2 regions of the Streptomyces sp. NPDC051664 genome follow, and region 1 is predicted to be linked to the other one. Evidence: riboswitches for the same ligand, from Rfam matches in the RefSeq annotation. Region 1 holds a riboswitch; the other holds the start of a gene.
What was found. Region 1 has a riboswitch for cobalamin ahead of ACIA8E_RS23390 (cobalamin biosynthesis protein). Riboswitches for the same ligand answer to the same signal wherever they lie in the genome.

Region 1 (4,178 bases):
CGCAGAGCCCCGTCCAGTTCATCTTCCGTTCACTCAGGTTGCCTACGGTCCACGAGCCAATGACGTCGAACGATTGCCTGGGTAAATGGAACACATCACGCTGCTCCTCGCGATTGTGATCGTGACAGCTCTAGTGTTCGATTTCACGAACGGTTTCCATGACACCGCCAACGCGATGGCTACCACCATCTCGACCGGCGCTCTCAAACCCAAGACAGCGGTGGCCATGTCCGCCGCTCTCAACCTGGTCGGCGCGTTCCTGTCGGTCGAGGTCGCCAAAACGATCTCCGGCGGGATCATCAACGAGAACGGGCTGCGGACAGAAGTCATCTTCGCGGCCCTCGTCGGCGCCATTCTGTGGAATCTGCTGACCTGGCTGGTCGGCCTGCCGTCCAGTTCCTCCCACGCCCTCTTCGGCGGTCTCATCGGCGCCGCGGTGATGTCGGCGGGCTGGTCCTCGGTCGACGGCGGCACCGTCGTCACCAAGGTGCTGCTCCCCGCGGTCGCCGCCCCGGTCGTCGCCGGTCTCGCCGCACTGCTGGCGACCAGGCTGACGTACCGGATCGGCGGCAAGGTCCGTAACGACGCCCAGGGGAAGGCCACCGCGAAGGGCTACCGCGCCGGCCAGATCGCCTCGGCCGGACTGGTCTCGCTCGCCCACGGCACCAACGACGCGCAGAAGACCATGGGCATCATCACCCTGGCCCTGGTCACCGGCGGCGTTCTCTCCCCCGGCTCCAACCCGCCGGTCTGGGTCATCGTCTCCGCGGGTATGGCCATCGCGCTCGGCACCTACCTCGGCGGCTGGCGCATCATCCGCACCATGGGCAGTGGCCTCACCGAACTCAAGCCGCCGCAGGGCTTCGCCGCCCAGACCAGCGCGGCCACGGTCATCCTGGCCTCCTCGCACCTCGGCTTCTCCCTCTCCACCACCCAGTCGTGCTCCGGCGCCGTGATGGGTGCGGGGCTGGGCCGCCGGGGCGGTGTGGTCCGCTGGTCCACCGCGACCCGGATGTTCATCGCCTGGGGTCTGACCCTGCCGGCCGCCGGTCTGGTCGGTGCGGGCGCGGAATTCCTCACCAAGCAGGGCACCTGGGGTGTCGCCGTCGTCGCCATGCTGCTGATCGGCGGGTCCGCCGCCATCTGGCTGCTGTCCCGCCGCAAGCCGGTCGGTCACGGCGATGTCGCTCCCGCCGCCGAACCGGCGGGTGTCATCACCACCGCCATGGCGGCCGTCACCCCGCCGCCCACCGGGGCCGCGGCTCCGGCCACCACGGCGGACGCGACCGCAGCCACGGACCTCAAGACCACCATCCCGGCCCCGGCCGGAACCGTCGCCGATCCGGCGCGGCCCGCCACGGTGTAAGGACAGATCACCATGAACATCGACTGGGCAGCTCTCGGCTCCGTCTTCGGCGTCTCCCTCGTCGTCACCGTGGCGCTGGTGGGCCTCTTCACCCTGGGCATCGTCGGCCTCTCCAAGCAGCCGGAACCGGCGGCGCAGGGCGGCTCGACCTCAGGCTCCCTGGCACTCGCCCGCACCGGCGCGTACCTCTGCTTCGGGCTCTGCGCGGCCGCGGTCGCGTACGGGATCTATCTGATCGTCGCCTGAGCACCTGACCGCACTCCGTCATCGGGGTCCCGTCGGGCCGGACACACCTCGCGTGTGTCCGGCCCGATGTGCGTCTGCGCACACTGCGCCGCCGCAGGTCAAGGCCAGGTTGACGGGCATTCGCGGAGCGTGGTGGACTGCCGGAGCCATTTACGGCGACAGCAGAGGAAGCCGGTGCGAATCCGGCGCGGTCCCGCCACTGTCACCGGGGAGCAGTCCCCCACACCGGAAGTCACGGCTCGCGCAGGCGGGCTGGAAGGCCGGGGGAACTGCGGATCCGGGAGCCAGGAGACTCTCGCCGCCGGTCACGTCGAACCAGGGCGCGGACCCTGAGTGAGGACATATCGCCATGCCCGGCTGCCGTGCGTCGTCGTCCGTTTCTGTGCCGCTCCCGCCGGGAGCCGGCTGTACGAAGGTCCTTCGAGGCGCAACGGCCGGCTGAGCGGTGCGAGCCGACCGCATCTTCGCGTACGGCGCCACGGCCGGTCTGATCGGCGATCAGCTGCTCGGTGATCCCCGCCGACGGCATCCGGTCGCCGCGTTCGGACGGGCCGCCGCGGCCGTCGAGCGCCGCCTGTGGCGCGACCACCGCGGGTGGGGCGCACTGCACACCCTGGTCTGCGCCGGAGGAGCCGCGGCTGGAGCCGCGCTGGCCGCCCGTGCCCTGCGCCGTCATCCCGCCGCCTCCGTCGCCCTCACCGCGGCCGCCACCTGGTCGGTCGTCGGCGGCACATCGCTGGGGCGGGAGGCCCGCGCCATCGGCGGCGCGCTGGCCGCCGATGACATCGCACTGGCCCGTGAGCGGCTCCCCCATCTGTGCGGCCGCGACCCGCACTCCCTCGACGGGCCGCAGATCGCCCGCGCCGTGGTGGAGTCCGTAGCCGAGAACACCTCCGACGCGGTGGTCGGCGCGCTGGTGTGGGGCGCACTGGGCGGCGTGCCCGGACTCGTCGCTTTCCGGGCCGTCAACACCCTCGACGCCATGGTCGGGCACAAATCACCCCGCCATCTGCGCTACGGCTGGGCCTCGGCCCGGCTGGACGACGTCGTGGGCTGGCCCGGTGCCCGGCTCACGGCCGCGCTCGCCGTGGTTGCCGGGGGCCATCCACGTCGGGCGGTACGCGCCTGGCTGGCCGACGCCGGCAAGCACCCGAGCCCCAACGCGGGTCCGGTGGAGGCCTCGTTCGCGGGCGCGCTCGGTGTACGGCTCGGCGGGACCCTCGCGTACGGCGGCCGTGTCGAGCACCGGCCGGTGCTGAACGGCGCGGCCGGCCGTGCGGTGGAGACCGAGGACATCGAGCGCGCGGTGCGGCTGTCGCGCCGGGTGGGGGTGCTGGCCCTCGGCGTGTGCGCGGCGGGCCGGCTGATCGCGGGACGGCGGTCGTCCACGGGGCGGCGCCGGGCCGCGGGACGGAGCGGAGAATGAGCGGCGGACTGCTGGTCGCCGGAACCACGTCGGACGCGGGCAAGAGCGTCGTGACAGCAGGCATCTGCCGCTGGCTGGTGCGCCAGGGGGTGAAGGTCGCGCCGTTCAAGGCGCAGAACATGTCGCTGAACTCGTTCGTCACCCGCGAGGGCGCGGAGATCGGACGTGCACAGGCGATGCAGGCCCAGGCAGCCCGGGTGGAGCCGACCGCGCTGATGAACCCGGTACTGCTCAAGCCCGGCAGCGACCGCTCCAGCCAGGTCGTCCTGATGGGCAGGCCGGTGGGCGAGATGAGTGCACGCGGCTACCACGGAGGGCGGCAGGAGTCGCTGCTCTCCACGGTCGTGGACTGTCTGGAGCAGCTTCGGGGCACGTATGACGCGGTGATCTGCGAGGGGGCGGGCAGCCCGGCCGAGATCAATCTGCGCCGCACCGACATCGTGAACATGGGGATCGCGCGGGCCGCGCGATTCCCGGTGGTCGTCGTCGGCGACATCGACCGCGGCGGTGTCTTCGCCTCCTTCTTCGGTACGACGGCGCTGCTCAGCGCCGAGGACCAGGCGCTGATCGCGGGCTATCTGGTCAACAAGTTCCGCGGCGACGTGTCGCTGCTGGAGCCGGGGCTCGACATGCTGCACGGGCTGACCGGGCGGCCGACGTACGGGGTGCTGCCGTTCGCCCATGGCCTGGGCATCGACGAGGAGGACGGACTGCGGGTCTCGCTGCGCGGAGCCGTACGCGAGTCGGTCGTCGCGCCGCCGCACGGCGAGGACGTGCTGCGGGTCGCGGTGTGCGCGGTGCCGCTGATGTCGAACTTCACCGATGTGGACGCGCTGGCCGCCGAACCGGGTGTGGTGGTGCGGTTCGTGGACCGGGCGGAGGAGCTGGCCGACGCGGACCTGGTGATCGTGCCCGGCACGCGCGGCACGGTGAAGGCGCTGGCCTGGCTGCGCGAACGGGGGCTGGCCGACGCGCTGCTGCGGCGGGCTGCCCAGGGGCGTCCGGTGCTCGGCATCTGCGGCGGGTTCCAGGTGCTCGGTGAGCGCATCGAGGACGAGGTGGAGTCGCGGGCCGGGCAGGTCGACGGGCTCGGGCTGCTTCCGGTACGGATCCGGTTCGACCGGGAGAAGACCCTGGCCC
Region 2 (4,178 bases), on a different contig from region 1:
CTGCGGGATCTCCCACGCCGTGCGGTACAACGCCCGCACGTCCTCCGGGATCCAGGCGAACCCCTGCACCGAGCCGCTCGCCTCGCGCAGCGCCTCACGGGTCCGTGCGTCCCACACGCCGAGCTTCTTCAGCTCATCCACCAGATAGGCGTTGACCTGGAGGAACTCGCCGCTGAGCGTCTCGCGCTTGAAGAGGTTGGAGACCTGCGGCTCGATGCACTCATACACCCCGGCGATCGAGGCGATCGTGGCGGTCGGTGCGATGGCCAGCAGCAGCGAGTTGCGCATACCGGTCTTCGCGATCCGGGCGCGCAGCGTGTCCCAGCGCTCCGGCCAGGTCAGCTCGGTGGCGTAGTGGTCGGGGTGCAGCACACCGCGGGCGGCGCGCGTCTCGGACCAGGCGGGCAGCGGACCGGACCGCTCGGCGAGGTCGCAGGACGCCTCGTACGCGGCGAGCATGATCCGCTCGGAGATCTTCGTGGAGAGTGCGCGGGCCTCGGGGGAGTCGAACGGCAGCCGCAGCTGGAAGAAGACGTCCTGGAGCCCCATCGCGCCCAGGCCCACCGGGCGCCAGCGGGCGTTGGACCGGCCGGCCTGCTCGGTCGGGTAGAAGTTGATGTCGACGACCCGGTCGAGGAACGTCACGGCGGTACGGACGGTGGAGTCCAGCCGCTCCCAGTCGATCTCACCGTCGGCCACGAACGCCCCGAGATTGACCGAACCGAGGTTGCAGACGGCCGTCTCGCCGTCGTCGGTGACTTCGAGGATCTCGGTGCACAGGTTCGACGAGTGGACGACGCGGCCCGGCTCGGCGGTCTGGTTCGCGGTCCGGTTGGAGGCGTCCTTGAAGGTCATCCAGCCCTGGCCGGTCTGCGCGAGGGTCCGCATCATCCGGCCGTACAGCTCACGCGCCGGCATCGACTTGCGGGCCAGGCCCTTGGCCTCGGCAGCCCGGTACGCGGTGTCGAACTCGTCGCCCCACAGGTCGACCAGCTCGGGCACGTCGGCGGGCGAGAACAGCGACCAGTCGCCGTCCGTGTCGACCCGGCGCATGAACTCGTCCGGGATCCAGTGCGCCAGGTTGAGGTTGTGCGTACGCCGCTGGTCCTCACCGGTGTTGTCGCGCAGCTCCAGGAACTCCTCGATGTCCGCGTGCCACGTCTCCAGGTAGACGGCGGCGGCGCCCTTGCGGCGGCCGCCCTGGTTCACCGCGGCGACCGAGGCGTCGAGTGTCTTCAGGAACGGCACGATGCCGTTGGAGTGCCCGTTGGTGCCGCGGATCAGTGAACCGCGGGCGCGGATCCGGGAGTAGGAGAGGCCGATGCCGCCCGCGTGCTTGGAGAGCCGTGCCACCTGGTGGTAGCGGTCGTAGATCGAGTCGAGCTCGTCCAGCGGCGAGTCCAGCAGATAGCAGGAGGACATCTGCGGGTGCCGGGTGCCGGAGTTGAAGAGTGTGGGGGAGGAAGGGAGGTAGTCGAGGCGGCTCATCAGGCCGTACAGCGAGGCGACCTCGTCCAGTGCGTGCGCCGAGTCGTCCTCGGCGAGACCGGCCGCGACCCGCAGCATGAAGTGCTGCGGCGTCTCGACGACCTGACGGGTGTGCGGGTGGCGCAGCAGATAGCGGCTGTGCAGCGTCCGCAGTCCGAAGTAGCCGAACCGGTCGTCGGCGCCGTCGGCGAGCGACTGCTCGACCAGCGCGTCGAGCCGGGCCGCGTGGAGCGCCACGAACGCGGCCGTGCGGTCCGCGATCAGACCCTCGCGGTGGCCGACGGCGACCGAGGCGGAGAAGGACACCGCGCCCTGACCGGCCGCCTCGTCCGCGATGTTGCGGGTGAGGAGGCGGGCGGCGAGCCGGGAGTACGCGGGGTCCTCGGAGATCAGACCCGCGGCGGCCTCGGTGGCCAGCGAACGCAGCTCTGCCTCGTCCGACCGGGCGTTGCGGCCGCGCAGCGCGGCGGCGGCGACGCGACCGGGGTCGGTGTCGGGCAGATCGACGGTGAGGTCGGTCAGGGTCCGCAGCAGTGCGGTCCCGGGTCCGTCGTTCGTGGTTCCCGTGGACTCGGCGACTGAAGCCGGATCGGCTGGCGCGATGGTCATGTGGTGCTCTCCCTCGCTCGGCTCGGGGCCGGGCGGGGAGCGGGGGCAGCCGGGCAGAGGCGTGCCCAGGAAAGGGGGCAGCACTCCGTGCGGCGTCCACCGGCCCATCCGCGAGGCCCGGACGTCTGGGCGTCCGGATCGGTCGAGCCGGACGCGCTGTCGGCAGGTCCTCGGACTTACAGGGTGCGCAAAAGTACACCGATCACACCGTTGCGGGACAGTTCCGGATTCACACCGGATTTCCCTGCGGCGACAGCGAGCACGAGCATACATGTGGGGGCCGCCCGTTGAGGCAGCCCCCACATGTTGTGTCGCTCGGGTTTCACAGGGTGAGGCTGTAGGTAAGCAGTTGGAGGCCTGGAATGGGGTACCAGTCGCGCTCCGGAGTCCGTACGAAGCCCAGGCGGCGGTAGATCCGGTGGGCGGCGAGCATGGTCGACTGCGTCGACAGGACGAGCCGCGCGACGCCGTCAGTACCCCGTGCGCGGTCGATACAGGCCCGTACGAGCGCCTCGCCCGCCCCGAGGCCACGCGCCTCCCGGGCGACGGCGAGCATCCGGAATTCGGCCTCGTCGGGGCCGGCGATGTCGGCCCACGGGTTGCCGGGCGGTGCGTATGTCACGCCGCCCAGTACCCGGCCGTCGGCACCGACCGCGACGAGCACGTCGGCCTCGGCGGCGCGGCGAGGCACGTCGCGGAGTTGTTCGAGATACGGGTCGTCGGCACCGAGGTCGAGCAGGCCGTCGTCGAGGTACGCGTATGCGGTGATCTCGCCGAGGAGGGGGAGTTCGGTGGGGTCGACGGGCCTGATCGATATGTCCATGGCGGAAGTGTGCCGTACGGGGGTGGGGCCCGGGGCAGCTGCCCGGGTGCGCCAGGGGTGCCGCTCCTGTCCGAAACCTGTGTGGCCCGGCCGGCGACGGATCCTTCCTCCGTCGTCGGCCGGGCCACATTTTTGACTGGCGTGCAGGCCTAGGGTCTCTTGTTCGGATCATGCCGGGCTAGCAGGGCCCGGCACGCACATCAGCCGCTCCCTCATCCGGCCTGATCCGAACGAAAGACCCTAGTTGGTCGACGGGCTCGTGTCGGGGGAGGCGGCCGGCTCAGGCCTGGCCAACGGGAGTTCGACCTTCACGCCCGGGTCGCCCGCGTCCGCCGTGTAGTCGGCCGGTGACGTCTCGTCGATCCCGGCCGGGGCCTTCACCGCGTTCAGGACGAACGTCAGCACCACCGTCACCACCACGTTCAGCACGAACGCAGTGAGGCCGATGTAGCCGATCTCGCCGATCCCCGGGATCTCCTTCGAGGAGCCGCCGAAGTGCGCCTGGGTCGGGCTCGCCACCCCGTACGCGGCGAGCGTGCCGTAGACCATGCCGACCGCCCAGCCGGCGAGCAGCGCCCAGCGGTGGAACCACCGGGTGAACAGGCCGCCGACCAGCGCCGGGAACGTCTGCAGGATCCAGATCCCGCCCAGCAGCTGGAAGTTGATCGCGACCGTCTTGTCCATCGTGAGGACGAAGACGAGCGCACCGACCTTCACCAGCAGCGACACCAGCTTGGAGACCTTCGTCTCCTGGGCCGGGGTCGCGTCGGGCTTCAGGAAGTCCTTGTAGATGTTCCGGGTGAAGAGGTTGGCTGCGGCGATCGACATGATTGCGGCGGGCACCAGCGCGCCGATACCGATCGCGGCGAACGCAACCCCGGCGAACCAGTCGGGGAACATGTTCTCGAACAGCTGCGGGATCGCCAGCTGCCCGTTCTGCACCTTGACCCCGGCGGCGATCGCCATGAAGCCGAGCAGCGCCAGCAGGCCCAGCATCAGCGAGTACAGCGGCAGGATGGTGGTGTTGCGCCGGATCACGTCACGGCTGCGGCTGGAGAGCGTCGCCGTGATCGAGTGCGGGTACATGAAGAGCGCGAGCGCCGAACCCAGGGCCAGAGTGGCGTAGCCCCATTGGCCCGTCTCGCCCGGTGCGAGCGCTCCGCGCGGGGCGCCGGTTGCCGGGTTCTTCTGCGAGAACGCCTCGCCGGCCTTGGCGAAGATGTCGTCGAAACCGCCCAGCTTGATCGGGATGTAGATG

Region 2: linked by a shared signal. The riboswitch ahead of ACIA8E_RS02190 (ribonucleoside-diphosphate reductase subunit alpha) and the one ahead of ACIA8E_RS23390 (cobalamin biosynthesis protein) in region 1 are both predicted to bind cobalamin.

What each region holds. Positions count from the first base shown of each region.
Region 1 covers NZ_JBITCU010000012.1:193,774-197,951, reverse strand. The annotation lists gene ACIA8E_RS23400 (anion permease) at 86-1,366, shown strand; gene ACIA8E_RS23395 (hypothetical protein) at 1,379-1,612, shown strand; cobalamin riboswitch at 1,776-1,907, shown strand; gene ACIA8E_RS23390 (cobalamin biosynthesis protein) at 2,058-3,038, shown strand; partial or broken gene ACIA8E_RS23385 (cobyric acid synthase) at 3,035-4,178, shown strand, end outside.
Region 2 covers NZ_JBITCU010000001.1:485,599-489,776, reverse strand. The annotation lists gene ACIA8E_RS02190 (ribonucleoside-diphosphate reductase subunit alpha) at 1-2,097, opposite strand, end outside; cobalamin riboswitch at 2,241-2,379, opposite strand; gene ACIA8E_RS02185 (GNAT family N-acetyltransferase) at 2,420-2,920, opposite strand; gene mctP (monocarboxylate uptake permease MctP) at 3,161-4,178, opposite strand, start outside.